DNA from 4 places in the Pseudomonas sp. MTM4 genome. Region 4 is predicted to be linked to each of the others. Evidence: predicted binding sites of a transcription regulator. Region 4 holds the regulator's gene; each other region holds the start of a gene.

Region 1 (5,601 bases), 670 kb from region 4:
GATCGTATCGATGAGTGGCTGATGAGCTACCTCACCGAATTCGATGGCAAGCAGTTCGTAGATGTTGCTCGAGGCGATCTCGATCTGGGCAAGCTGGACTCGGAGGAGGACAAGAAGGCTCAGGAAGAAGTCGCCAAAGCGAAGGAGGGGCTGGTCGAACGTCTCAAGGGCGCGCTAGGTGATGCCGTTGCTGAGGTACGTGTATCGCACCGTCTGACCGACTCGCCAGCGATTCTCGCGATTGGCGAGCAGGATCTGGGGCTGCAGATGCGCCAGATTCTCGAGGCTAGCGGGCAGAAGGTGCCGGAGTCCAAGCCGATCTTCGAGATTAACCCGCAGCATCCATTGATCGAGAAGCTGGACGCAGAGCCGGACGAGGATCGCTTCGCCGACCTGTCGCACATTCTCTTCGATCAAGCCGCGCTGGCCGCTGGTGACAGCCTCAAGGACCCAGCCAGCTATGTGCAACGGTTGAACAAGCTGCTGGTTGAGCTTTCAGCCTAAGTTACATATAGGCGTCTGGAAGGCCCGTCATTGACGGGCCTTTTGCGTTCAGGCCTGTAGTTGCTTTTTCGGACACTCTCCGCGTCATAAGTGGGGCTGGCCATCCCCAGAGCATGACCGACACCCGAGCCAAACCGCATTCGACTACTGAACCGCCACGCTGTAAGGCGGTCTATCCGCTTGGCTGTCAGGAGGTCATTGGTTGTTCAACTTACGAAACTGTTTTGTCGCGATGTGTCTGGTCGCCTTGATCGCACCGGTTCAAGCGCGGGACTATCGCTATAGCGACTCGCATCTGCATTTCGTTGATTTCTTCCAGGAAAGCGACGGCATGGCAAAGTTGCTCGAGGCCATGGACGCCGGTGATATCGACCATGTGATGATCAGTGGCATCCCCGTTGCCAAAAAGTGGCACGAAAACGAACCCAAGCGGCCTCGTTACTATGCTGGCGATGATGCGCCGGTTTATTGGTACAGCGCGACCGACGTGGTGGTTGCGGCGGCCTTGAAAGAGCTGAGCGACGAGCAGCGACGCCGTTTCCATCCGTTTCTCTCGGGTTTCAATCCCAACGACAAGAATGCCGATGCGCATATCCGGCGGATGCTCGAACTCGATCCGGGCCTCTGGCAGGGGTTGGGAGAAATATTCACGCGGCACGACGACGTCACTGCCTTGACCGAAGGCGATACACCTCGCGCCAACAACGAAGCGCTGACGCGTGTCTATCATCTGGCCGCCGAATACGATTTGCCCGTGATGCTGCATTCGAACATCACCTCCAAGCGTGAGCGTAACCCGCTGTATCTGGGCGAGCTGGAAGAGGCGTTGCGTAATCACCCCCATACTCGCTTCATTTGGGCGCATGCGGGGACGAGCATGGAGCTGCACCGTCATCAGGAAAAGCTCGATTTTCTTTTGGAGACGGTCACGCGGTTGCTGGATGACTATCCAAACCTTTACATCGATCTCTCCTGGACGATGCTCGATCCCTATCTCGTGAATGAGTCTGGTCAGCCAGACAGTGACTGGCTGGACTTGGTCGAGCGCCACCCCACGCGATTCATGCTGGGTTCCGACGTGGTCGGGCGGTTCGACAATCTGGGTGAGGGAATGCATGCATTCGACCCGTTTCTCGATGCGTTACCCGAGTCGATTGCTCACAAGGTTGCGCGTGACAACTTCCTTGATGTGCTGCCTCGCAAGCGGCAGGCTGAGGTTCGCTGAGATGTGGAGTAAGAACCGAGGCGAATTTGATGAATAGAACGCTGCGGTAGCAACCGCCGGTCGCGTTCTTTCCATGAAACGTGTTTTTCTGACGTCAATTTTTCAAGCTTATCGGTCGGGCTCCGATACCGAGGTAACCGCTGCGATGCTGCAGCGCTTCCTTTGGAGTAGTAAGCCCTCATGTCCATTCGACGTTTGAATATCTCCATCCGCTCGGCCATTGGCTTCGGCCTGATTGGTTTCATGGTTTTGGCGCTTGGCCTGTTTGCAATGAAACAGATGGCTGATATGCGCAAGGAATCCAGCCAAGTAGATCAGGTCTGGTTGCCGAGCCTCATCAGTTTGGGTGGTCTTGATATCGGCATGCAACGCACGCGTGCACTCACCATTCGGATGGTCACGCTAGACAGCAGCGAAGCGCTTAGCGCGACACGGCAGACACTCGACAAGCTCTCCGGTGATGTTCGTTCGATGCAGGCCGACTATGAGCGGCTGTTAACCACAGAGGAAGAGAAATCCGCTTATGAACGGTTCAAGGCGGCTCGAAGCCTTTATATGGTTGAGCAGGTAAAGGTGGTCGATTACGCAAGCAAGCGCGAGCGGGAACAAGCCCTGCAGGTCATGAACGGCTCTATCAATGCCCACGCCGATGCAATGACCAAGGCTTTAACCGACCTTCAGCAGATCAATGAGAAAGAAGCGGGGCGCGCTGCAGGCCGCGCGCTTGCTGCGTACGAAACGGCCTTCAACTGGGTGATCACCACCATTGTCATGGCTGCGTTGGTCACCGTGGCGCTGGCTGTTCTGTTTACCCGAAGTATCGTTCGGCCTTTGAGGCAAGCTGTCGAGCTGGCTGAAGCCGTCGCCTCGGGTGATCTCACTCGAGATTTCCTTATCGAAGGCAGCGATGAGCCGGCGCGCCTGCTGGCAGCACTCAAGGCGATGCAGGCAAGCTTGCGTAACACCATTCAGGGTATTTCCGATTCGTCCAATCAGCTCGCTTCAGCGGCGGAAGAGCTCAATACCGTGACCGAAGACTCAACTCGCGGTCTGCATCAGCAGAATCACGAGATCGAGCAGGCTGCTACTGCTGTGAATGAAATGACTGCGGCGGTGGACGAGGTCGCCCGCAATGCGGTGGCAACTTCAGAAGCTTCGCGTGAGTCGGACAAGACTGCGCAGCATGGCCGTGGACAGGTGATCAAGACAGTTGAATCCATCGGTATGCTGGCGGCTGATGTCACCACCACGGCCAGCCAGGTCGAGCAACTGGCAGGCCAGGTTCGAGACATCAGCAAGGTGCTGGATGTGATCCGTTCGATCGCCGAGCAGACCAATTTGCTGGCGCTCAACGCCGCCATCGAAGCGGCACGTGCTGGCGAGGCCGGACGCGGGTTTGCCGTCGTTGCGGATGAAGTAAGGGCGCTGGCGCATCGTACTCAGCAGTCCACTCAAGAGATCGAGCAGATGATCGGTGACGTGCATCAGGGCACCGATAAGGCCGTTCAAGCCATGCAGGCCAGTAACGAACGAGCACGCAGCACGCTCGACGTCGCTCGCACTGCAGGTGAGGCGCTTGAGGACATCACCAAGGCCATCAGCCAGATCAGCGAGCGCAATCTGGTCATAGCCAGCGCTTCGGAGCAGCAGGCCCAGGTGGCACGTGAGGTCGACCGTAATCTGGTCAATATCCGTGACCTGTCATTGCAGTCCTCGGCGGGCGCCAATCAGACCAGCGCAGCGAGCCAGGAGCTGTCGCATTTGGCGATCCGATTGAACGAGATGGTTGCGCGTTTCCGGATTTGACGGAGTCGCGACGCCCCGCCCGCCGGGGCGTCGCTGTACCGCAACCAATTCCGTGGCAGCCCTCGGTTCGTCTCAATGCTGGGCATATGGGCGTAGGATGCGTACTATTCGGCGTTTTTATTCGAACCTTCGCCTGCTCCAGTGCCAGGAAAGCCTTGGGTTCGCTCCAGCCTCTTACGCCGAGACTCTGTGATGTCCAACCTATCAACCCGTCTTTTCAGAGCTTATAACTGCGTCAGTCTGGTGACGCAGATCGTTGTCGGGCTTATCGCCGGTTGTCTGCTGGCCTGGTTGTTTCCGCAAGCGGCAAAGTCGGTCAGCTTGCTGGGTGATCTGTTCGTGTCTGGGTTGAAGGCTGTCGCCCCGATCCTGGTGTTTGTGCTGGTGACAGCGTCGCTGGCCAACCATAAACGCGGACAGCCGACGCATATTCGGCCGATTCTGATTCTCTATGCCTTGGGTACCTTGAGCGCCGCTGTGGTAGCGGTGACAGCCAGCGCACTGTTTCCAACGACTCTGATATTGACCAGCCAGGCGAACGATGTGGTGCCGCCCTCGGGCGTTGGCGCGGTGCTGCAAACGCTGATGTTCAACGTAGTAGACAACCCGGTACGGGCACTTATCGAAGGGAACTTCATCGGCATTCTGGCCTGGGCCATAGGCCTTGGATTTACCTTCCGCCATGCTCGTGACAGCACGCGTGACCTGATAACCGATATGTCGGAAGGTGTGACGCTGATCGTCAAGGTGGTGATCCGCTTTGCGCCGCTGGGCATCTTCGGTCTGGTAGCCGGAACACTTGCCGAGTCCGGGTTCTCGATGCTGACTGGTTACCTGAAACTGCTGCTGGTTCTGGTTGGCAGCATGCTGTTCATGGCGCTGGTGGTGAATCCGTTGATCGTGTTCTGGCAGATTCGCAAGAATCCCTATCCGCTGGTCTTCACCTGTCTGCGTGAGAGTGGCATCACTGCGTTCTTCACGCGCAGTTCGGCGGCGAACATCCCAGTCAACATGCAGCTGTGCGAACGTCTCGGGTTGCATAAGGACACCTACTCGGTGTCGATTCCGCTGGGCGCGACCATCAACATGGGTGGGGCAGCCATCACCATCACGGTGCTGACCCTCGCCGCAGTCAATACGCTGGGTGTCGTTGTAGATATTCCTACCGCCATTCTGCTCAGTCTGCTCGCCTCTATCTGCGCTTGCGGTGCTTCCGGCGTGGCTGGCGGCTCGCTGTTGTTGATTCCGCTAGCTTGCAGTCTGTTCGGAATATCCAACGATATGGCCATGCAGGTGGTTGCGGTCGGATTCATCATCGGTGTGGTGCAGGATTCGGCTGAAACTGCGCTGAATTCATCCACTGACGTGCTGTTTACAGCGGCGTCCTGTATGGCTCATGGCGATACAGTCGCAGTGACGGACGAAGGCTTGAGCTGAACCGTCCTGCGATTTACTTCAGCTTGAAACTTTGAAGTGCAAACGAAAACGCCCCGATCAGCTTGCTGATCGGGGCGTTTTCATTACTGCGGCTGTTCGGTCGATCAGCCTTTCCAGCGCTTGAGCACCAGGGTGGCGTTGGTGCCACCGAAGCCGAAGCTGTTGCTCATCACGGTGTCGAACTGAGCGTTCTCGCGGGTTTCGCGAACGATCGGCAGGTCGGCGACTTCTGGGTCCAGCTCGTCGATGTTCGCCGAGCCGGCGATGAAGTTACCCTGCATCATCAACATGCAGTAGATCGCTTCGTGAACGCCGGCGGCGCCCAGCGAGTGGCCGGACAGGCTCTTGGTCGAGCTGATGGCCGGGATCTTGTCACCGAACATGTTGCGCACGGCCTTGGCCTCGGCCACGTCGCCCACCGGGGTGGAAGTGCCGTGGGTGTTGAGATAGTCGACCGGGCCGTCGACCGTGGCCATCGCCTGCTGCATGCAGCGCAGCGCGCCTTCGCCACTGGGGGCGACCATGTCATAGCCGTCGGACGTGGCGCCGTAGCCGACGATTTCCGCGTAGATCTTGGCGCCGCGCTTGAGCGCGTGCTCCAGCTCCTCGACCACCACCATGCCGCCGCC
Region 2 (5,601 bases), 2.0 Mb from region 4:
CACCAGCGCGACAGCCCGAGCAGATGCCCGAGCAGCGCGGCAAGCGAGCCCTGCAGCCAGGCGGCCGTCAGCAGGCTCACATGCCAACCCGCCAATCGAGCCAGTGCCAGCAACAGCAGCCAGCTGATGAGCAGCGATGACAGCTGGCTGAACAACGCCAACAAGGCGGGAAATCGCGCAATTGAAAAGGCAGGCATGAGGTCATGTCTTAGCGAGATGTGACGTCGAGTCTAACTGGCCAGAACCACGCCATACAGGCCCCAGCGCGCCATCGTCGGCATGCTAGACTCGCCTACTTTCCAAGCCTGGGCACCCTACGCAAATGGCCAAACGCCAACTCAACCGCCGGCAAAGCTGGCGCATCGAGAAGATCCAGGAAGAGCGCGCCTCGCGTGCGGCGCGACGGGAATCACGCGCAGTGGAAGAACTGGAAGGCGGTGATCTGGGGCCGGAGCAGACGGGCCTGGTCATCGCGCACTTCGGCGTGCAGGTCGAAGTCGAGGCGCAGGAAGGCGAGCACCGCGGCCAGGTTTTCCGCTGCCACTTGCGCGCCAATCTGCCTGCCCTGGTCACGGGCGACAGGGTGGTCTGGAGGCCGGGCAATCAGGGCATCGGCGTAATCGTCGCGCAGTTGCCCCGCCAATCCGAACTCTGCCGGCCCGACACGCGCGGCCAACTCAAGCCGGTCGCGGCCAATGTCGATCTGATCGTCATCGTCTTCGCCCCCTTGCCGGAGCCGCACGCCAACCTCATCGACCGCTATCTGATCGCCGCCGAGCATGCGGGTATCACCCCACTGCTGCTGTTGAACAAGGCGGACCTGATCAATGCGCAAAACGAAGGTGCACTCAACGCGCTGCTCTCGGTCTACCGCGAACTCGGCTACCCGCTGATGGAAGTCTCCGCCCACGACGGCGCAGGCATGGATGCACTGAAAGCGCGGCTCGACGGCCATGTCAGCGTATTCGTCGGCCAGTCAGGCGTGGGTAAATCATCGTTGGTGAACAGCCTGCTACCGGGCGTCGACACGCGCGTCGGCGCATTGTCGGAAATGACCGGCAAGGGCACCCACACTACGACCACCGCGCGGCTATTCCATTTTCCCGGCGGCGGCGAATTGATCGACTCGCCCGGCATCCGTGAATTCGGTCTGGGACACGTCAGCCGAGCCGATGTGGAAGCCGGATTCGTCGAGTTCCAGGATCTGTTGGGGCACTGCCGGTTCCGCGACTGCAAGCACGACCGCGAGCCCGGCTGCGCTCTGCTGAAGGCGCTGGAGCAAGGACAGGTCCAGCCACAACGCATGGCCAGTTATCGCTACATCATCAGCACCCTGTCGGAAGCGGATTATTAGCCTGGGGCTGGATAGCATTCGGTTCGCTGCTGTATTTAAGCTGTTTCTTTCCAGCTTTCCCTTCCAGCCTTCCAGCCTCAAGCGCTTGTATCGGCTTATTGGCTTCGAGGCTCGTCGAACTGCAGCACCCCTTCCTCGAAGATATTCAACCGCTCGCGCAATTGCGTCGGTGGCAACGGATCGGGTACTTCGATGATTGAAGCTCCGTCGGGATTGGCCGTCGCGGCCCCCGACAATTGCGATTCAACAGAAGCGTCAACCGCATCCGCGTCCGACTGTTCCCCTTCAATGTTGCGCTGGGCCTTCTTGGTCAGCACCAGAATGTCGATGCGACGATTGACCGGATTCAGCGGATCATCCCGATCGAACAGGGCCGATGAGGCATAACCCACAACGCGGGCAATCTGATCCTCCGGATAGCCTCCGGCGACCAGCGTGCGCCGAGCCGCGTTGGCGCGCCCTGCCGATAGCTCCCAGTTACCGAAATCACCTCGTCCCGAGTATGGCTTGGCATCGGTGTGCCCGCTGATGCTGATCTTGTTCGGCACGGCGCGAATGGTGTCGGCCATCGCCAGCAGAATGTCCTCGAAGTAGGGCTGCAGCTGCGCGCTACCCAAGGCGAACATCGGGCGGTTCTCGGCATCCATGATCTGAATGCGCAGCCCGTCCTGAGTGATCTCGAACAAGATCTGATCCTTGAAGCGGGTCAGGTCGGGATTTTCGTCGATCTTGTTCTGCAACTCCTGCAACAGTAGTTCCAGCCGCTCGCGCTCCAGCTGCTCGGCAAAGGTTTGCGCCTGATCGGCGTCGAGCGCTGCTTCGGTCTGTTGCACGGCCGGGTCGACCACATCGTTGAGCGTACGGTCCGGCGCTGGCGTCGGCGTACCGCCCAGATCTATCACGTGCGGGCTGGCACTTTCCGTGAAGCCGATCGGGTCCTGGAAGTAGCCCGAAATGGCGCGTTTCTGTTCCGGCGTTGCCGAGGACATCAGCCACATCACCAGAAAGAACGCCATCATGGCCGTGGCAAAGTCGGCGAAGGCGATCTTCCAGGCACCGCCATGGTGCCCGGCCGCGGATTTCTTGACCCGTTTGACGATAATCGGTTGGGTATTGTCCATGATCGCGCTTAGCTACCACGCATGGCTTGTTCGAGCTCGGAGAAGCTCGGGCGATGCGCCGGTAGCAGTACCTTGCGGCCAAACTCCACGGCGAGCGTTGGCGGCATGCCCGACGCCGACGCCACCAGCGTGGCTTTGATGCTTTCGTAGAGATTGAGCTCTTCTTTGGCGTCGTGCTCGAGCGCACCGGCCAGCGGACCGAAGAAGCCGTAGGAGGCGAGAATACCGAGGAATGTACCCACCAGCGCCGTGGCGACCTTTTCTCCGATCTCGGCGTTCGAGGCGGACGCCAGAATCGACATGGTGATCACGATCCCCAGAACGGCGGCCACGATCCCCATCGCGGGCAAGCCGTCGGCGACCTTGGCCACGGCGTGCGAGGGATGTTCGAGTTCTTCCTTGAGGCTATTCAATTCCATGTCGAACAGCCCTTCCAGCTCGTGCGGAGCCATATTGCCGGACGACATGATGCGCAAGTAATCGCAGACGAACGCCGTCATGCGTTCATCCTTGAGGATCGCAGGATATTTACTGAAGATCGGGCTGGCCTTGGGGTCTTCGAGGTCCGCCTCGATCGCCATCATCCCCTCGCGGCGGCTCTTGTTGAGGATTTCATAGAGCATCCCCAGCACTTCCAGATAGTACTTGTGAGTAAACCGGGTGCTGAACATCTGCAGTGATTTCTTGAACACCACTTTGGTGGTGCTGCCGGGGTTGGCCTGCAAGAAGCCACCGAGCGCCGCTCCCCCGATGATCATGACCTCGAATGGGTGGATAAGCGCGCCGAGCTTGCCGCCGGACAGCATGAAACCGCCGAGCACGCTGCCGATTACTACGAGGATGCCAATAATCTTTGCCATAGGAGGTACGTCTAAAACCTGATCACAAGGCACCTGAAACAAGCCACGCGACATCGCGCGCTCCGGGGTCACAGGCGGGGCGTATGAAAGAATTGTTCTGGTTATCGGAGCTTTTGCGCCAGACTAAAGGCCAACCCGATGAAATGCCAGTTCGGTAGCGCCATGACCACACCCCCTCTCCCACGCACGCTCCCCGCCTGGATCAAGGCGCTGGACGCCGTTGTGCTGCCTGCGTTCGCCGACCCGCATGCACGAGTTCAGCGGGCAATGCGCGACAGCAGCAAGTCCATGCGCCAGATCGCCGAGCTGATTCAGGAAAGTCCGATCCTGGCGCTCAACGTGATTCGCGAAGCCAACCGCAGCGCGGCATCGGCCGGCAAGCCGGCAGAGAGTCTCGAAGTCGCGCTCAGCCGCATCGGCTTGAAACGAGCCGAAGCATTGATCGCAGGGATTCCGGCAGCCCGACCCAGCGAAATCCCTGCGCCGTTGCGGCAGATGGTGCTGATCAGTCGACACGCCAGCCAACAGGCCAATGGACTGTTCGCAGCCCGCCTCGCGCGGCTCTGGCAGGAAATTCACTGGAGCAGCCTGCTGTTCCTCGCCCCCGTGTGGACTCTGGTCGCGGCGCATCCGGAACTGCTCGAGGCCTGGGAACAACGCGTGCTGGTCAGACGCGAGCCGGCGCCCCAGGTCGAACAGGCCTTGCTGGGCATCCCGTTATTGGATCTTTGCGTGGCGGTCTCCGAGCATTGGGGGCTGCCCGGATGGATCGCCCAAGGTTATCGGCTGCTCAGCCAAAATCGACGAATGCTGATCAAGGCGCTGCACGTCGCCCGCGATAACGAACATCCGTTGCATCAGCAACAGATGCTCGATGCCGATCCGGAGCTGCGTCGCTGGCTTACCCTGCCGAGCAATACCATCGTGCTGGCCAACGGCCTGGCGCTTTCTGCGCACCATAGTTGGAGCGGCATTCACAGCCTGCGCTGGCAGCGGCTCGCCGGGCTGTATCTGCAGGTCCCGCTGACCGAACTGCAGCAAATGGTGCACCAGCAGGCCGCAGCCAGTGCGCAGACGATCGGGAAGACCGACCTTTGGCATCCGGCTCAGGCCCTGCTGTGGCCATGGGAAACGGTGTTTCAGGTCGAAAAGGTCGCCAGGCTGCCCAATACCGAAGCGCTGACGCAATGGCGCACGCATTGCCGTGAACTGCTCAGCGAGCCCTGTCCATACGACAATGTCATCCAGCTCACCGCCACTGCGTGCAAAGCGCTGACCTGTGCCGGCATGCAGCGGGTGCTGCTGATGATCGTCGACCGCAGGCAGCAGCGCCTGGTCAGCCAGCAAGCCAGCGGCCTGCCGCGCGAGGCCTCCCGACTTACTCTCGAGCCGGATCAGAGCCAGGTGTTGCGCAGGCTGCTGGAAAAGCCCGCCCTGCTGCGACTCACGCCCGACAACGTGGCGCAATTCTCCGCCTTGCTACCGGGCGCGCTGAAGGCGCTGTTTCCCAGCGAGCATGTCCTGTTGCGCTCCGTGGGTCAGGAGGGTCGGGTGGTCATGCTGGTGGTGGCTGATCAGGGCAACACTGCGTTCAGCGAAACGGGTGTGCAGGCGTTCACTAAGACCGTCCAGTGCATCGAGCGCGCCCTGGCAACGTTCAGCAAACGCGGCCGCTGACATTTTTCGCTAGACTGGCTCCTTTCTGACAGCCCGAGACTTACCGTGTCTGCCTTTTCAAACCTGCCTCTGGTAATCGAACCGGTCGATCTGGCCGAACGTTTGAATGCCCCCGAGCTGATCCTGGTCGACCTGACCAGTGCGAGCCGCTACGCCGACGGCCATATACCTGGCGCGCGATTCGTCGATCCCAAGCGGACCCAGCTCGGCCTGCCGCCAGCACCGGGAAAGTTGCCCGGCAAGGACCAGCTGGAATCGCTGTTCGGCGCGCTGGGGCATCGCGCCGATGCGGTTTATGTCATCTATGACGATGAAGGCGGCGGTTGGGCCGGGCGTTTCATCTGGCTGCTGGACGTCATCGGCCATCGCCACTACCACTACCTGAACGGCGGCCTGCACGCCTGGCTGGCCGAACAACGTCCGCTGTCGCAAGAGGTTCCTGACGCCGTGGGCGACTCAGTCGCACTCCAGCTCGATGAAAGCCCGAGCGCGACCCGCGAATACATCGAAAGCCGGCTCGGCGCTGCGGACCTGGTCGTCTGGGACGCGCGTTCGCCCGAAGAGTACCGCGGCGAAAAGGTGCTGGCGG
Region 3 (5,601 bases), 1.6 Mb from region 4:
CGCCTCAAGGCTACCGAGCTGTGCCACAGCATCGCCGCCTATTTTCGTGACCAGGGCAACGATGTGTTGTTGCTGGTCGATTCACTGACCCGCTACGCCATGGCCCAGCGCGAAATCGCCTTGGCGCTGGGCGAGCCGCCGGCGACTAAGGGCTATCCACCGTCGGTATTCGGCATGCTGCCGGAACTGGTGGAAAGCGCCGGCAATGGCGCCAACGACAATGGCAGCCTCAGCGCCCTTTACACCGTACTCGCCGAGGGCGATGACCAGCAGGACCCGATCGTCGATTGCGCACGGGCGATTCTCGACGGGCACATCGTGCTTTCGCGGCGCCTGGCTGATGCCGGGCACTACCCGGCCATCGATGTCTGCGCTTCGGTCAGCCGCTGCATGAGTCAGGTCGGCCAGCCACCGCACCTGGGCGCGGCGCGCCAGCTTAAAGAGCTTTACAGCACCTACGAGAAGATCAAGGAGCTGATCCCGCTGGGCGGCTATACGCCCGGAGCGGACATCAAAACCGACCGCTCCGTGCAGCTCGCACCGACCATCGAGCGTTTTCTGCGCCAGGAAGTGGGCGAGGCGGCGGAGCTGGAAACCAGCCTTACTCTCCTGCAGAGCATCATCAGGAAGCCATGAAACAGCAGATCGAGACGCTCTCGCGCCTGGCCAGCCTGCGCAGCAACCGGGTCAAGCAGATGCTTGGACAGGTGCAGTACCAGCAGAACCTTTGTCAGCGCTATCGCAACAACATTACCGGTTTGAGCCGTCTGTGTGGCTTCAGTGTGCCGATGAGCACCCCGTTGCAGCGTGATAATCAGCAGCGTTACAAAGCCACGTTGTACAAGATGGTCGAACTGCAGCGCCGCGAACTGGCTGTAGCCGAACAGGCGCTGGCGCGCATCCAGCAGGAGCTAATGCAGGCCATGCGCAGCGAGAAGGTCATCGAGCATGTGATCGATGCCAAGATCCAGCAGTGGCAGCAGCTGTTGCTGGCTCAGGAGCAGAAGATTCAGGACGGCCTGGCGGCGCAGAGCTGGTGGCGGGGTCGGATTGCCTAGTGGTTGTTTGAAGTCGGGAGTCGGCTCGGCTCCGCCCCCTCACCCCGGAAGGGCGAGGGAGAGAGAAGGCCGCCGCGGCGATAATCAGCCCGCACGGCCAGCACCCTCTCCCCGCTTGCGGGGAGAGGGTTGGGGTGAGGGGCGATCCTACGCCAGTCGTTGTTTGTGGTGAGCAGCAAAGGACCCGCCTGTCAGCCGTGCGAAAAATTATTTAAGGTTTCCGCCCGAGCGGTCGCTTGTTAGGCAGTAACCACCGAGTTGGAATGAGAACATGGAAATCAGCCGGCATTTCAAGCCCGCCATTGCGAACCCCACCGAGACGACTCCTGCTCGTCCGGCCAGCGTCCGCCCCGCCGCGCAGTCCGCTGCCCGCCCGGCCGAGAGCCTGCCGCTCGAGCAGATGCATGAAGCCTTGCGCGCAATGCCCGAGATCGATCTGGACCGCGTTGCGGCGATCAAGCAGGCGCTGCAGCGCGGCGAGATATCCACAGACATCGGTCAGTTGGCGAGCAGCATGCTCAGCTATCACCGCGGCAACGACGCGTGACTCAACGGGACAAACTGCTCGCAGTCGTCGATGACGATCTGCGGCAGGACTGCGGCGACTACCTTGCCCTGCGCGAATTGATGCAGGAGCTCTACGGTCGTCTGCTGGAACGCGATGTGCCCGAAATCGATCGCATCAATTTGCAGATCACCCTTCGCGTCGAAGCCATTGCCGCCCGCGCCCAGCGCCGCAGCAAGGTGCTTGCAGCTTTCCGTTTGGACGCAACCGGGGCTGGTATGCGCCGCCTGCTGTCCAGCTGCTCGGGCGAGCGCGGCGTGTCGTTGCAGCAACACTGGCAGCAGGTCGGCGATCTCGCCGTGCAGTGCCAGCTGTTTAATGAGCACAACGGCAAGCTTCTTGCCATGCACCACGACATCCTGCAGCAACTGCTCGCTGGCAATCAGGATGCCCGCCTCTATACACCGCAGGCTTACTGAGCCGCTTCGCAGACTTTCTGTCCGCTGCTAGTCAATGACTTGCGTAGCGTTCCCGCCAAATCCGGCCATCGTGCCGAGCCGATTCCTCGCGCGGTGCGTCCCATGGCAAATGGGTCTTCAGCCCGCTAAATAAACCGCGCGTCCAAGTCGCCTTTATAGAGCGTCGTTCCGTCATCGCCACAGGAGGAAGCGGTGTTTCCCCGTTTCCTCGTCACGTCGCGTTGCGGAAGCCTTTTTTCTGCATGGCTGCCTCTCGAACGCCCGTAATGCGGCCTTTTCGACTTGGCACCCAATTTGCTCAACAGACATCAAGAGGGGATGGTGATGGCTATAGATTCTGATTACGTACAGCAGATGTCGACGCAGTTGGCGACCTACGAAGTTCAGTCTTCGCTGGATCGGCTGAACCGCAACGAATCAAACTACAAGGCCCAGCGCGATGCGCTGAGCTCGCTGCGTAGCTCGTTGACGACCTTCAAGTCGGCCATCACCAAGCTCAATAGCAGCACTTCGAGCATGCTGACCAATAAAGCGACCTTTAGCCAGGACGGTTATGCCAGCGCTACGGTTGGCACCACCGCGCAGGCTGGCAGTTACGACTTTTTCGTCAAGCAGTTAGCCAGCAAGGATCAGATCGCATTGCAGGGCCTGACTGACTCCAGCTTAGCGGGCGGCGGTACGCTCACCATCGGCCAGGGCGGTGTGGATTCGTTCGATGTCGATATGACCGGCATCACCACCCTTGACGGCCTCGCCAGCGCGATCAATGACGCGGTCGATAACAGCGGCGTTCGGGCCACCCTGGTACGCAGCGACGGCGCGGTCAATCTGGTCCTGACCACTGAGGAAACCGGAGCCGCACAGAGCATCAGCCTGAGCGCCTCAGGCAACTCGGCGGTCGAAGCCGCAATTGCCAGCCCGACTCGTCTGTCCACCGCAGCGGACGCCGAGGTATATCTCGGTCGGGATGCCTCGGGGATCAAGCTGACCAATGCCAGCAATACCTTCGAGAACGTCATCGAAGGCGTCAGCATGACCTTCACCAAGGCGCATGCCACCGGTGAATCACCGCTAACCCTTGATATCGCGCAAGACAAGGAAGGCACCCAGGCCAAGGCTCAGAGTTTCATCGATGCATTTAATACGCTGATGGGCAGCTTCGACTCGCTGACCGCCAGCGGCAGCGAAAGTGCGGCACGCGGCGTCCTGGCCGGCGATTCCAGCATCCGTTCCATCGAAAGCCGCCTCAATGGCCTGCTGCGTACCGATTTCGGTGGCACCAGTCTGATCAATTTCGGTATCAGCGCCGATCGCAACGGCAAGCTGACCATCGACGCCAAGCGCTTCGAAGCTGCCGTCGCCAACGATCCGGAAGGCTTCGAGGCGCTGTTCACCGGCAAGGACAACCTGCTCGAGAGCATCGACAAGACCGTCGCCAGCTATACCAGCAGCACCAACGGCATGCTGAAGAACCGTATGGACACGCTGGACATGAGCCTGCGCCGTATCGACGAGCAGTTCGAGAACCTCCAGCAGCAGTACGACACCCACTACAGCCGCTACCTCAAGCAATTCACTTCCATGATGCAGACCATGCAGAGCATGGAGCAGACCTTCGGATTGTTCGGATGAGCACCTACCTCCAAAACGACAGTTACGACAGCTACCGCTCGGTAGACCTCGAAGCCCGTGCGGCCTCCGCTTCGCCTTATGAGCTGGTGCTGGTGCTGATGGATGGCCTACTCGATGAGTTGGCCCGCGCTCGCGGACATATCGAGCACAAGCGTTATCAGCAGAAGGGCATTTCTCTGGAGAAGTGCATGAACATCCTCAACGGCCTCAACGGCGCGCTCGACGAAGAGGGTGGCGGCGAAGTGGTTCAGGGGCTGGCGCGACTCTACGAATACTGCATCTATCGTCTTTCCGATGTCAGCGTGTCGCTGTCGCTGGAAGGGCTGGATGAAGTCATCAACCTGCTCGGCATTCTGCGTGAAGGCTGGGAGGGTGTCAGTGCCGCTCGTAAGTGATAGCGCGCGCCTGATGGAGCTGCACGATCAGCTGCAGCAGGCGTTGCAGGCCAGCGATTGGGGCGCCGTGGCGGTCGCCGATAAGGCCATCCGTCAGTGCCTCGAAGAGCTGGCCGGTCAGGAGCTCGACGAGCCGACCCACGCCGCCAAAAGCCAGCTCAAGCAGCTTCACGGCGAAGGTCTGCAAGCCTGCACCGACGAATGCGAACGGCTGCGCCTGCTGTTACTGAACCACCTGGAGTACGCCGAAGGGCGTGCGGCCTATCAGCGAATTGACATGTTCCAAGCCGGAGACAGGCGATGATCCAGCCGATCTCAAATGCCCACCCTTCCGCTGCGCCAGCCGACGCCGGTGGTACTCCCGTTGCTGCTCGTGGCATTGCCGCAGGTCAGTCGGGTACAGGTTCCCAGGCAGTGCCGGGAATTGGCTTCGGCGCGCGTATGAGCCTGATCGCTGGCGAAAGCGGCTCACTGCCGAATGCAGCGCTTCCGGCAGGCGTGCTCTCAGGCAAGGCGTTTCCGGCTTCGCCGCAGGCCGCTTTATCGGCAGCCGAACTGAATGAACCGTTGTCCATGGGCACGAAGGCCGAACAGGGCGACGACGCACTACCCGAGCTCACGCCCGAGCAGTGGTTGCTGGGCATGATCGACCAGCAACAGACCGAGATTCAGGCGCGCGACTCTGCACGCCTGGGTGGCGTGACCGAAGACCCGCTCTCCGATGCCTTGCCGACGTCATCGATAGCGGAACAGGCCGATGCGCTGCTTGCATGGTTGCCCGAGTCCCTGACGGGGCAGCAGGCGACGGCCCAGGCCGATCCCTTCGACGCGCTGGCCGGTCATAGCTGGCAACGCGCACCCGTCGATGCAGGTGCGATAGGCGCGCCTTTACCGCGTATGGCGGCGGAGCTGAATACCGGTTTGACGCAAGCGGCGACAACGCCGCAGCTCGCCGCCGACGTTCTGGCCGAGCCGGCACTGGAGCCGCTGCTGAGTGCCGCCGAGCCGGCGGAAGCGGGCGAGCCGCTGACGGCCACGGTTGAGCGCGGACAGGTGCCACAGCCTCAAGCCGTCGACCGCGCGCTGAAACTGCAAGCGCCAGAATCCAAGTGGGGCGAGCAGATGCTGCACGCCTTGCGCGAGAACGTCGATCTGCAGATCCAACAGAAGATTCAGAGCGCCACCATCCGCCTTGATCCGCCGGAGCTTGGCAGCATGGAAATCCTGCTCAGCCATGAATCGGGACGTTTGAACGTTCAGCTGTCTGCCGCGAATGCCGATGTGGCTCGTCTGCTGCAACAGACCAGCGATCGCCTGCGCCAGGAGCTGGTCGGCCAGCACTTCGTTCAGGTCAATGTGCAGGTGGGAGCCGACAGTGGTGGCCAGCAGGGTCAACAGCGCCAGCGTACGGCACTGACCGGTGAGGAGCTTCCGCAGGCGGCCCGACCGCATGAACAGGAGCAGAGCCGGCAGAGCGGCCGGCCCCGAGATGTATTGATCACGGTTTGACCCGATTCAACCTAATTAGCCAA
Region 4 (5,601 bases):
GCCCGTATCGCCAGCGCCCATGCCGAGCTGAGCGCGCCGTCGCGCAGTGCCGCTGGCCAGGATCGTCAACTGCTTGACGAGAAGCCGACAGCGGTCGCTCAGCCGAAGCCGGTCGCTGCTCCGGCAGCGGCTGACTCGCGTGCGATGGAAGCCATGCAGTCCGAGCTTCAGGGGCTGCGTGAGCTGATCGAAATGCAGCTCGGCTCGATTGCCTGGGGCCACGAGCAGAACCGCCGTCCGCAGCAGGCCAATCTCTGGCGCCGGCTGCAACGTATCGGCCTGCCCGCCGACCTGTCGCGCGCCTTGCTGGAAAAGGTTGCGAATGTGTCCGAGCCGCGCCAGGCCTGGCGAATGGTGCTGGCGCACCTGGCCCAGGCGGTCAAGGTCACCAAGGTCGAGCCGCTGGAAGAGGGCGGCATCATTGCGCTGGTCGGTCCGGCCGGTGCCGGCAAGACCACCACGCTGGCGAAACTCGCGGCGCGCTACGTGCTCAAGCACGGCGCCCAGAGCATCGCCCTGGCGAGCATGGATAACTTCCGCATCGGTGCGCAGGAGCAGCTGAAGACCCTGGGCCGCATCCTCGACGTGCCGGTCATTCAGATCGATCCCAGCCAGCCGCTGAGCAAGTCACTGGAGCCGCTGGCCCGCAAGCGCCTGATCCTTATCGATACCGCAGGGCTGCCGGCCAATGATCCGATGATGCGCGCGCAACTCGATACCTTGGCCGACCGCGGTATCAAATCGAAGAACTACCTGGTGCTGCCGGCGACCAGCCAGAGCCAGGTGCTCAAGGCGACCTGGCATCACTATCGCCGTTGTGGGCTGGCCGGCTGCATTCTGACTAAACTTGATGAAGCCGGTAGCCTGGGTGACGTGCTCGGCCTCACCATTAGCCAGCATCTGCCGATCGCGTACCTCACCGATGGGCCGCGCATCCCCGACGATCTGCAACTGCCGCGCAGTCATCAGCTGGTCAGTCGCGCGGTGAGCCTGCAATCGGAGGAGAATCCCAGCGAGGAAACCATGGCCGACATGTTCTCCGGTCTGTACAACGGTTCTTCACGGAAGGTCGGATGAACGCTTTGCTCCGTGATACACACAAAGAAGACGCGTTCGGGCTGAACGCATCGAAGGCCCAAGGGCTCAAGCAAGATATAGGCGTGTGAAAATGGGTATGCATCCCGTACAGGTTATTGCAGTTACCGGCGGCAAGGGTGGCGTCGGCAAGACCAACGTGTCGGTCAATCTGGCGCTGGCGCTGGCCGATCTTGGTCGTCGGGTGGTGCTGCTCGATGCCGACCTTGGCTTGGCCAACGTCGACGTACTGCTGGGTTTGACCGCCAAGCGAACGCTGGCCGATGTCATTGCGGGCGAATGCGACCTGCGTGACGTATTGATTCAGGGGCCGGGTGGCATCCGCGTCGTGCCCGCGGCATCCGGCACGCAAAGCATGGTGCAGCTGTCTACACTGCAGCATTCAGGACTGATCCAGGCGTTCAGCGATCTCGGCAACGATATCGACGTGCTGATCATCGACACCGCGGCAGGCATTGGCGACGGTGTCGTGAGTTTCGTTCGGGCCGCGCAGGAGATTTTGCTGGTGGTGACCGACGAGCCTACTTCGATCACCGACGCTTACGCGTTGATCAAGCTGCTCAATCGTGACTATGGCATCAGCCGTTTCCGTGTGTTGGCGAACATGGCACACGCGCCCCAGGAGGGCCGCAACCTGTTCGCCAAGCTGAGCAAGGTGACCGAGCGGTTCCTCGATGTAGCGTTGCAATACGTCGGCGCGGTTCCGTACGACGAGGCGGTACGCAAGGCGGTACAGAAACAGCGCGCCGTTTATGAGGCCTATCCGCGAGCCAAATGCTCGCTGGCGATCAAGGCCATTGCGCAGAAGGTGGATACCTGGCCATTGCCGGCGACGCCGCGGGGCCATTTGGAGTTCTTTGTGGAGCGCCTCGTCAGGCCCGCCACAGAGCCTAACGACTGACCGCGGCTGGACTCGTTATGTATTACAGCAAAGCTCAGGCAAAAGACTCGCAATACCAACTCATCGATCAGTACGCGCCGTTGGTCAAGCGCATCGCCTATCACCTGCTGGCGCGCTTGCCGGCCAGTGTGCAGGTCGATGACCTGATGCAGGCCGGCATGATCGGCTTGCTCGAGGCGTCGAAGAAGTATGACGCCGGAAAAGGTGCGAGTTTCGAGACCTACGCCGGTATCCGCATCCGCGGCGCAATGCTCGACGAGGTCCGCAAGGGCGACTGGGCGCCGCGTTCGGTGCACCGCAATTCACGCATGGTCAGCGAAGCGATCCGGGCGATCGAAGCCAGAACCGGTCGCGATGCTAAAGATCAGGACGTTGCGGCCGAACTTAAATTGAGTCTCGATGAGTACTACGGCATTCTGGGCGACACTCTGGGCAGCCGCTTGTTCAGCTTCGATGATTTGCTGCAGGAAGGTGAGCACGGGGAGTTTGGAGAGGATGCCGCCAGCGCCCATCCGGAGCCGTCCCGCGATCTTGAAGACGAGCGTTTTCAGCAGGCGCTGGCCGAGGCCATCGGCAACCTGCCCGAGCGTGAAAAGCTGGTGCTTTCGCTGTATTACGACGAAGAATTGAATTTGAAGGAAATCGGCCAGGTGCTAGGGGTCAGCGAATCGCGAGTGAGCCAGTTGCACAGTCAGTGCGCGGCGCGCCTGCGGGCTCGCCTTGGCGAGTGGCGCGGGCGCTGATCGATTCGCAAAAAAGCACTATAGGCCGCTTACGAGCTTCATTCATGAGGCCCGCAACAGACCGTGAGCAGGTTCTGGGGATTCGGGATTTACGGAGGTTTACTTGGACAAGAATATGAAAATCCTCATCGTCGATGATTTCTCGACCATGAGACGGATCATCAAGAACCTCTTGCGCGATCTGGGCTTTACCAACACTGCCGAGGCAGATGACGGCACCACCGCGCTGCCGATGCTCAAGAGCGGCGGCTTCGATTTCCTCGTCACTGACTGGAACATGCCCGGCATGAGCGGCATCGATCTGCTGCGTGCCGTCCGTGCCGACGAGCGCCTGAAGCATCTGCCCGTATTGATGGTCACCGCCGAGGCGAAACGCGACCAGATCATCGAGGCCGCGCAGGCGGGCGTAAACGGTTATGTGGTCAAGCCATTCACGGCTCAAGTGCTCAAAGAGAAGATCGAAAAGATCTTCGAGCGCGTCAACGGCTGAAGCAGTAACGCCGCGAGGGCACTATGACGCAAGCAGACCAAAGCCTGGCGGAGTTCGAAGCGACTCTGAAGGCTCACGCACCCCAACTGATCGAGAGTTTGCAGCAGGGCCGCTTCGACGAAGCGGCACAGATGTTCAACGAGCTCAATCAGGCCCGTAATAACGGGCTTTACCAGGAAGTCGGCAAGCTGACCCGCGAGCTGCATAACGCCATCGTCAAGCTCGAGATGGATACCTGCGCTACGGGCGGCGATCCGTCACCCATCACCGACGCCACCGATCGTCTTTCCTATGTCGTGGAAATGACCGAAAAGGCCGCCAACCGCACCATGGATCTGGTCGAGGAGTCGGCGCCGCTGGTGAACTACGTCAGTTACGAAGCGCAAAGCCTGGTCGCCGACTGGCAGCGCTTCATGCGCAGAGATATGAACGCCGAGGAGTTTCGGGAGCTGGTTCGCCGCATTGACCAGTATCTGCAACGCTCCCTGAGCGACAGCAGCCAGCTGTCGCAGAATCTCAGTGAAATCATGTTGGCGCAGGATTTCCAGGACTTGACCGGTCAGGTGATCAAGCGGGTGACCCGGCTGATCACTGAGCTCGAAAGCAACCTGCTCAATCTCGTGTTGATGGCCGGCCAAGTCGACCGCGTAGCGGGCATTCAGCATGACCGCGAAGCGATGCGCGTCGAGCAGGAAAAGAAAAAACAAGAAAAAGAGCCTTCCAATGGTGAAGGTCCGCAGATGCATGCCGATATACGTGAGGATGTCGTATCCGGGCAGGACGATGTCGATGATCTGCTTTCGAGCCTGGGCTTTTAGGGGAAGGTGAATATGAGCTTCGACGCCGATGAAGAAATCCTCCAGGACTTCCTGGTAGAGGCCGGCGAGATTCTCGAACTATTGTCAGAGCAGCTGGTGGAGCTGGAAAGCAGCCCCGATGACACCGCCTTGCTCAATGCGATTTTTCGCGGTTTCCATACGGTAAAAGGCGGTGCCGGCTTTCTCCAGCTACATGAGCTGGTCGAGTGCTGTCATATTGCTGAAAACGTCTTCGACATCCTGCGCAAGGGTGAGCGTCGCGTCGACTCGGAATTGATGGATGTCGTGCTGCAGGCATTGGATTCCGTCAATGAAATGTTTGCCCAGGTTAGAGAGCGCACCACGGTAACCCCGGCGACTCCAGAACTGCTGGCGGCGCTGACGCGTCTGGCCGAACCGGCCGGGGACGAGCCGGTCGTCGAGACCCTTGTCGAGCCCGAGCCCGAGCCCGAAGCCGCGACGGCGGACAACGAATTCGAGCAGTTCCTTGGCGCGCTGGAAAATTCCGCCGAGGCCTCGACCGCAAGCGTCAGCGATGAGATCACTGACGACGAATTCGAATCCTTGCTTGATCAGCTTCATGGCAAAGGCCAGTTTGCGGCGGAGCCCATTCCGGCATCGGCCGCACCGCTCGCTGAAGCGCCTGTCAGCGACGAGATTACCGACGACGAATTCGAGGCGTTGCTCGACCAGCTGCACGGCAAGGGTCACTTCTCCGAGCCGGCTTCTGCTGCGCCTGCGCCGCCTGTCGAGGCGAACAAGCCTGCTGCAGCAGGGGGTGATGAAATCACCGACGACGAGTTCGAAGCCCTGCTGGACCAGTTGCACGGCAAAGGTAAGTTCGAACCCGAAGCGGCGCCCGTAATTCCAACACCTGCTCCGGCCGCTCCTGTCGCCGCTGCATCCTCTGCAAAGAAAAGCGCGCCCGCGAAATCCGCGCCTGCGGCAGCGCCAGGCAAAGCCGCCGCTGCTCCGGCCAAAACGGACACGGCAGCCAAAGCTGCCCCTGCACCCGAAAAGCCGGCGAGCGAAGCCGAGACTACTGTGCGGGTCGATACCGCGCGGCTCGATGAAATCATGAACATGGTCGGCGAGCTGGTGCTGGTGCGTAACCGTCTGGTGCGCCTGGGCTCCAATAGCGGCGACGAAGCCATGGCCAAGGCCGTATCCAATCTGGATGTGGTGACCGCCGATCTGCAAAGTGCCGTGATGAAAACGCGCATGCAGCCAATCAAGAAGGTCTTCGGGCGCTTTCCGCGACTGGTTCGGGATCTGGCCCGCAGCCTCAAAAAAGAGATCAACCTGGAACTGGTCGGTGAAGAAACCGATCTGGACAAGAACCTCGTCGAAGCACTGGCCGATCCGCTGGTGCACTTGGTGCGCAACGCCGTCGACCACGGTATCGAGACGCCGGAGGAGCGCGAAGCAGCCGGCAAGCCTCGCACCGGCAAGGTCGTGCTGTCGGCCGAGCAGGAAGGCGACCACATCCTGCTACTTATCACCGACGATGGCAAAGGAATGGACGCCGAGGTTCTGCGTGCCAAGGCGGTCGAG

What was found. The regulator FliA, encoded in region 4, starts transcription of late flagellar genes. The targets are predictions, from matches to a motif close to CTAAAGTTTNNNNNNNNNNNGCCGNTAA.
Region 1: GYM54_RS04130 (methyl-accepting chemotaxis protein) is a predicted target of FliA. The motif match lies at 1,831-1,858, and genes of this name have one in related genera.
Region 2: motA (flagellar motor stator protein MotA) is a predicted target of FliA. The motif match lies at 3,437-3,464, and genes of this name have one in related genera.
Region 3: flgM (flagellar biosynthesis anti-sigma factor FlgM) is a predicted target of FliA. The motif match lies at 1,270-1,297, and genes of this name have one in related genera.

Annotation. Positions count from the first base shown of each region.
Region 1 is NZ_CP048411.1:921,176-926,776, reverse strand. Features, by position in the region: gene htpG (molecular chaperone HtpG) at 1-504, shown strand, start outside; gene GYM54_RS04135 (amidohydrolase family protein) at 737-1,729, shown strand; gene GYM54_RS04130 (methyl-accepting chemotaxis protein) at 1,910-3,535, shown strand; gene sstT (serine/threonine transporter SstT) at 3,728-4,972, shown strand; gene fabB (beta-ketoacyl-ACP synthase I) at 5,077-5,601, opposite strand, start outside.
Region 2 is NZ_CP048411.1:3,630,880-3,636,480, reverse strand. Features, by position in the region: gene GYM54_RS16665 (class I SAM-dependent methyltransferase) at 1-197, opposite strand, end outside; gene rsgA (small ribosomal subunit biogenesis GTPase RsgA) at 323-1,354, shown strand; gene motB (flagellar motor protein MotB) at 1,450-2,475, opposite strand; gene motA (flagellar motor stator protein MotA) at 2,484-3,335, opposite strand; gene GYM54_RS16645 (HDOD domain-containing protein) at 3,498-5,012, shown strand; gene GYM54_RS16640 (rhodanese-like domain-containing protein) at 5,058-5,601, shown strand, end outside.
Region 3 is NZ_CP048411.1:3,223,321-3,228,921, forward strand. Features, by position in the region: gene fliI (flagellar protein export ATPase FliI) at 1-636, shown strand, start outside; gene GYM54_RS14925 (flagellar FliJ family protein) at 633-1,058, shown strand; gene flgM (flagellar biosynthesis anti-sigma factor FlgM) at 1,330-1,605, shown strand; gene flgN (flagellar protein FlgN) at 1,602-2,042, shown strand; gene fliD (flagellar filament capping protein FliD) at 2,367-3,674, shown strand; gene fliS (flagellar export chaperone FliS) at 3,671-4,069, shown strand; gene GYM54_RS14950 (hypothetical protein) at 4,053-4,373, shown strand; gene GYM54_RS14955 (flagellar hook-length control protein FliK) at 4,370-5,578, shown strand.
Region 4 is NZ_CP048411.1:1,594,582-1,600,182, reverse strand. Features, by position in the region: gene flhF (flagellar biosynthesis protein FlhF) at 1-1,077, shown strand, start outside; gene fleN (flagellar synthesis regulator FleN) at 1,169-1,996, shown strand; gene fliA (RNA polymerase sigma factor FliA) at 1,993-2,739, shown strand; gene GYM54_RS07210 (chemotaxis response regulator CheY) at 2,855-3,229, shown strand; gene GYM54_RS07205 (protein phosphatase CheZ) at 3,253-4,047, shown strand; gene GYM54_RS07200 (chemotaxis protein CheA) at 4,060-5,601, shown strand, end outside.